DNA from 2 places in the Priestia sp. FSL P4-0332 genome. Region 1 is predicted to be linked to the other one. Evidence: predicted binding sites of a transcription regulator. Region 1 holds the regulator's gene; the other holds the start of a gene.

Region 1 (3,432 bases):
AATAATTCCATCTGAAGCAAACTTGATCATCTTTTTTAAAGGATATTTTGTTTCACCAGCAAAGCGTTCATCGCGCTCATATTCTACATATGTTTGCCTGAAGCCAATCCAAGACATCATTCCTCGTACAAAACGATTGCGTTCAGTCATTTTTTTGAATACATCCGCTACTTTTCGGTCGATAATACGAAAATCTCCCGTGTCTTTAGGGATTTCGATATCGGACATATAATTTAAAAAGCTGTTTACATCCATACGTATGCGAACAGCTTTTATGTTTTAAACCGATCTTTTAATAAATTCCATAGGGAACTCACTCCGAGACTAATGCTGATCAGAATTCCTGATAGAGCTACTATTAAAGCGATATATTCAAAGATAGAAAACTGCTTCATACTATCCCAATGGATGTTTCCCTTTAGTTTGCTAATAACTAAATTCATTCCGTAAATACCGGAAAGAACCGTGTAAATCGTTAAAATTAATAATAAGTAATTGTGACGCTTGGCTGCGATTTTCTCTTGATTTTGGTACAAAGTACCAAGGGTTTCTTTGACTTCTTGATAAAGAGAATTGATATGAAAGATTTTTTTAAAGAGCTCAGAAAACTCTTGACCTTCTGTACGAGAGCTAATTTCTAAAAACAAATATTTACCTGAAAACACGGTAATAGAGCGGATTAGTCGTTCAATGCCCTCTGAATTTTTATGAAACGTGAGCTGAGAATATTCATAAGATAGTTTTAGCAACACGATTTTATAGAAAAAATGTAAAAATAAATTATAGTAATGCTGGCCAAATAGATGATTCATCAAAAGCTGATCCGTTTTAGAGTCTGTCGATTTAGAAATACACGAAAACACATGGTCTGTTATGACGTAATAGGTTTCAGGAGCCCATCTGGAATACACGTGTTTAGTATTATACGTTTTAATATACTCATGATTGTGTGCAGAAATAAACGCTTTCCCGCCAGGCGTATAGCTATTTAGCTGTCCAGTACGAAATAAAGTTGTGGAATTAATCTCTTGCTCTTGATTTACCGTTACATAACTTAACACAAACATCCGTTCATCGATAAAATAAGGAAGGCTCCCAACGTGCTGTTCACGTGTGGCTTCTTTCTTGATGTGTTCGTTCAAAAATGGCGCGAGCTGTGAAAAAATATAATCTTGCACTTTGCTATAGCGATGATGTTCATAGGTAATGGTGGATCCATGCTCTTCAGCAAGCTTCGGTTCTAATACACGAAAATGATTCATGAACTCTAAAATATCATCATAGGTGTAATGATTATGGCTCATCTCAGTGCGAATGGTCATGACGCCAATTTCAAAAGGACATAAAAAAACATCCACAGACAGCACGTTGCTAGACACGGTGGTGGAGGAAGTGTGTAAAGTAATGGTATGGTCTATTTTTTTTGAAAATCTAAGCAACCCTTCTTTTTCGCACGAGTCAGGGAATAGAATGCATTCAATGTAAGGAAGAAAATATTGATCCAGGCTATCATGAGATACGTAATATTGTTCTCCGTAGTATTCTTTTTCTAAATGTTTGTTTTGAATGGAAAAAAACTCGAACAAATTTGCTTCCAGTGCATGAACAAGCTGCTCTTTATTTTTTCGGTCAAAGGAAAAAGGAAAAAGAAACATGTTCATTGCTTTGGTAGGTACAATGGTTTGAAATGGTTCTGTTTTCCTTGGTGTATTGGTCATAAACTACATCCTTTTTATAGTCGGTTGTATTTCCTTGTAAGAGTCGAGGAAATGCAGGTAGAAAGTAAAGGATAAAACAAGCTTTATAAAAACCGTTCTACCTGCCTGCGATGATTCAATGTATCATTTATAATATGCCAATTTTTTTAGAAAACAAACGTAAAAAAACCAACTAACATCATGATTAGTTGGTTTTACATACAGTGTCTGATTAGTGAATCGTGCGATATACACCAGTTACTTTTCCTAAAATCGTTACGTGGCGAAGAATAATAGGCGCCATCGTTGAATTTTCAGGCTGTAAACGAACGAAATTTTCTTCTTTAAAGAAGCGTTTTACCGTTGCTTCGTTGTCTTCGGTCATAGCGACCACAATATCTCCATTATTAGCTGTTTGCTGCTGACGTACGATTACCATATCGCCATCTAGAATACCTGCTTCAATCATACTTTCTCCCATAATTTCAAGCATAAATACATGATCATCTGGAGAAACGAATTTATCTGGAAGAGGGAAATATTCTTCCACATTTTCAACGGCTGTTATAGGAAGACCCGCTGTTACTTTACCAATAACAGGAACATTAATGACATTGCTTTTAGGGATGTTTACTTCGTCTAGTTGAAGAACTTCGATTGCTCTCGGTTTTGTTGGATCTCTGCGAATTAACCCTTTGCTTTCTAAACGAGCTAAATGCCCGTGTACAGTGGAGCTAGAGGCTAATCCTACCGCTTCCCCAATCTCGCGAACAGAAGGCGGATAACCTTTTAATTTTACTTCGTGCTTAATAAAATCTAGTATGTCTTGTTGACGTTTTGATAGCTTCATATTTTTCACCTCGATTTTAGCTATTCTTTAGGTGAATTATACCACGTGATGTGTCAATATACAAACATAAGTTCGAAGAATTCCATTGACAGAAACAAATGTTCTCACTAAAATAAGAACATATATTCTGATAGGGGGATCATAATATGCAACAATTCTTACATTCTATGAAACATTACGCTATTTTTTTTGCAGTTATCGCTGCACTTACATATGTATTGACGCTGGTTTTAGGAGCGGATAAAGTAGATTTAGACAAATATTCAACGGTTACTATTACAAAAGGAGATACGCTTTGGGACTTGTCCAACAAGTATCATAATCACCATCATTTGACCACCAATGAATTTGTCAAATGGGTTGAAGAAGTCAATGATTTAAACTCAGACACTGCCCAGTCTTTATCTCCTGGAGATAAATTATATATTCCTGTTTTAAAAAAAGAGTTACATAATCAAGTGGCAATTGAACAGTAGTGTGTAACGGCCGTTCCTGAATATTGTTAGAAGCCGAAAAGGTCGTGATAAAAGTGGATGCCATTATTTATTGCCGTGTCAGTACGGATAAAAAAACCCAAGAAACATCTTTACAGCGCCAGCAAGAAGAATTAAAAAAGCTTGCTGATCTTCACCATCTAAAGGTGAAAAAAGTCGTGATGGAAAAAGCAAGCGGATATGATGTAGACAGAGAGGGTATTTTGGATGTTCTTCATACAATGAAAGAAGAGAAAATATCTGTGCTGCTCATTCAAGACGAAACACGATTAGGCAGAGGAAACGCCCGAATTGCGCTGCTTCATGCTTTTCATAAAGAAAATGCTACAATCTATACGATTAGTCATCAAGGCCAGCTTCAGCTTTCAGAATCTGATTCAATGGTGTTAGA
Region 2 (3,432 bases), 870 kb from region 1:
TATGCTTTCAATTCCTCGCGATTTTCTACAAGCGCTTTTAACTTATCGTTTCCAGTAAGCTCAGCTGCTTGCTTTAAAAGCGGCTTTGTTAAAACGGTAATTTCAAAATTAGAGATTAGCGCTTCTCTAAGAGGACGCGTTTCTCCTTCTTTATTAACCGTTACATTTTCACTTGCATCCCACTTGAATTCGTTAAGAAGAAGATCAACAAGCTCCGGGTCATTTTCAGGATAAATACCTAAACTGTCTCCTGGTTCATACGTCAAACCTGAACCTTCTAGAGATAGTTCTAAGTGTCGCGTTTCTTTATTTGATCCGCGGCCGTTTAAGTTTAAGTTCTCAAGCACTTCTGCTTTAAAAGGATTTGTTCTTGAATATGGTGAAGTTCCTGCAGGAGCTTCCGCTGGAACAGCTGCCGAAGCGCTGTGTCCTTTCGCTTCGCTTAATCCATCAATAACACCTTTAAGCCATTTATTTGCGGGCTCTTCAAAATCTAAATCACAGTCAACGCGCGGATACAGTCTTTCACCGCCAAGTTCTGCTAAGCGCACATCAAATTCTTTTCCTGTTTGACAGAAAAATTCGTATGAGCTGTCTCCAAGCGATAAAACAGAGAAACGGAAGTTCTCAAGTTTTGGCGCTCGACGGCCGTGAAGAAATTCATGGAAAGATAGCGCATTATCAGGCGGCTCTCCTTCTCCATGTGTACTTACGACAATTAATAAATTTTCAAGTTTCTTTAAATTATTTGGTTTGAAATCATTCATAGAAGATACGGTTACATTAAAGCCTTTTGCTTCAAGCGTTTTGCCTGTATTTTCAGCAAGTCCTTGAGCATTTCCTGTTTGTGATCCATAAAGAATCGTTACGTCTTTTGAAACTGTCTGTTTCGTTTGAGCAGGCGCTGCTGTAGAAACGTCTGGCGTTCCTTCGGCAGACGTAGATTGAGATGCTGTTAAATAACCGCTCAACCACATTTTTTGTGCTTCTGTTAATGTCGGCAGAAGGCGATTAAGCAAATCTGCTTGTTCTTGATTAAAAGGGCTGTTTACTACCTTAAGTTGCAACACTGTCCACCTCACAAAAATATATAATTTAAATATGTATGCTTTTACGAATCATCTTCAACAACATTTAATACCTGTGTCTAATTAATCAATGATGTTTCCCTTCATACATTATTATTCCTATAGATTATATCAAATTTAATTATATAAATCATTAGAAAATTCTTATCAAATTCGTCTACCTGCATTTTATCGGAGAAGAATAAATTAGTAAAATACATATAATTGATAACTAGTATTAAGATCATTAATAATTGAAGCTGTAGTTACGTTTTTTATAAACACAGTTACTTCTATATTTGTTCATTCTACATCCTTCACATGAATATGAATATTTTGTAATTTTTAGAGAAGTTTTGTAGAAACGGTTTTCTTTCTCATCAGAATGTTACATAATAAATGTAACATTAATCCTTTTAAAAAACACTATACGGAAAAGACAGTATATTCTGAAATTTAGGACAGTTCATAGGTGGGCTAGCAACCTTTTATTCGATCTATTCATACACGTTGGAGAATATAAAGGGAAGCTTGCAGTACATACAATTCCCTTTTGCTCATCTCAAATGAAAGGACTGGCTTTTAAATCAGGTAATCTTTTTTAAGGAGGCTTCTCGAATGTTTTTACGAGAATTAACGAAAAGTGGGACGATAACTGTTTCTTACTATAAAGATGGAACGTTGCAAACGTGCAAAGGCCGCGTGCACAACTTAAATCTCCATCAGCAAATTCTATCCGTAAAAGACGAAAATGAAGCCGTTGTTTCCCTTCAGCTTTCTGATATTAAATCCATTCATTAGTATGTAAAATTAAGGAGGAATTCTCATGTGGAAAGATAATAAGCAAGCGCTTACAGATTTTGTGTCGGAAGATCGGTTTGAACTGAACTTATATTTAACGTATTTGCTTGATCAAATTTCGTATGACACGTCTAAACAATCCCCTTTTCTTCGTAAGCCTAATGAAACAACTAGTTAATATAGAAAAAAGCGCACAAATTTGTGCGCTTTTTTTAACGTGATGGCTCTACTTCAGCAATGCCTTCTTCTGGTTTTTCTTCGGCTTTTTTATTTGAAAGCTTGATCTGCCTTAAGAACAATGTGCATACCGCTCCTAAAATAATAAAAGCTAAGCCCATGAAAAAGACGCTGTGCAATGCGCTCATTAGCGAGGTCTTCAAAATTGGCACAATGCTGTCTGAAAGGGCAGCTGGAATACTCTTTAGCGCTTGGGGGCTAAACAGCATCTGCAGCACACTTTCAGGATTCGTATCAATCGCTTTTTTAAACCCGTCCGCAAAAGCACTTGCTTGAGCAGGCAATGTGTTTAAATATGGAACGAGTTTGTCAGTAAGAAGCGTACCTGATTTTGCATTCATCACCGCTCCTAAAATGGTAATACCGAACGTTCCTCCAATTGAACGGAAAAATTGACTTGATGATGTAACCACACCGAGCTCTTCTTTTGAAAAGCTCTCTTGAAGAGCAAGTGTTAAAATTGGCATCACAAGACCCATTCCTAAACCGATTATGGCCATATAAGAAGTGGCAACAAGTTTGCTAGTATGAAGGTCTAATGTTGTTAACAAGAAGAACCCTCCTGCCATAATGAGCATACCCGTTACGATTTGAGGCTTGATTCCAACTTTATAAACAAGCTGCCCTCCAATAATACTTGTTACAATCATTGAAATCATCATCGGCGTCATAATGGTACCGGATTCCGAGGCGCTGACTCCAACGATTCCTTGCATAAAGAACGGAACAAACGTAATGGCTCCGAACATGCCGATGCTCATAAAAAAGCCAATGATATTTAAAAGCGTAAACGTTCGGTTCTTAAATAAATACATCGGAAGAATCGGCTCTTTGGCTTTCGTTTCCACAATAATAAAGCTTATGATCCCAACAACAGCCAGTGTAAATAGACTAACAATTTGCCAAGAGTTCCAGTCGTAGTCTTTTCCTCCAAAGCTCAGGGCCAGAAGCAAGCTCACTACTCCGATAACCATTGTGAACATACCCGCTACATCGAATTTCACAGGTCCCGTATGTTTCTTTCCTTGAAGTCCCAGTGCAATAAAAACGGTAGCGAGTATCCCTACCGGCAAGTTGATGTAAAACACCCATTTCCAATTCAGTGAATCAACAATCCATCCGCCAATTTGTGGACCAATGACAGAAGCAAGGCCGTAAATTCCTCCGAATACTCCTTGGAATTTTGCTCGTGCTTTTCCTGTAAATAAATCACCGATTACAATCATTGCCATCGGCATCATAACGCCACCGCCAATTCCTTGTAATGCACGGAATAAAATAAGCTCTGTCATGTTATTTGCCATTCCACATAGAGCAGAAGCGACCA

Evidence for each region. The regulator LexA, encoded in region 1, represses DNA repair genes until DNA is damaged. The targets are predictions, from matches to a motif close to CGAACATATGTTCG.
Region 2: the regulator LexA is predicted to act here: its motif matches at 1,549-1,562, upstream of MKY06_RS15830 (YolD-like family protein).

The regions. Positions count from the first base shown of each region.
Region 1 is NZ_JBBOUA010000001.1:3,966,649-3,970,080, reverse strand. It holds partial or broken gene MKY06_RS20900 (glycosyltransferase) at 1-240, opposite strand, end outside; gene MKY06_RS20895 (hypothetical protein) at 273-1,718, opposite strand; gene lexA (transcriptional repressor LexA) at 1,930-2,547, opposite strand; gene yneA (cell division suppressor protein YneA) at 2,694-3,023, shown strand; gene MKY06_RS20880 (YneB family resolvase-like protein) at 3,077-3,432, shown strand, end outside.
Region 2 is NZ_JBBOUA010000001.1:3,099,396-3,102,827, forward strand. It holds gene MKY06_RS15825 (assimilatory sulfite reductase (NADPH) flavoprotein subunit) at 1-1,067, opposite strand, end outside; gene MKY06_RS15830 (YolD-like family protein) at 1,686-1,868, shown strand; gene MKY06_RS15835 (hypothetical protein) at 1,894-2,046, shown strand; gene MKY06_RS15840 (MDR family MFS transporter) at 2,081-3,432, opposite strand, start outside.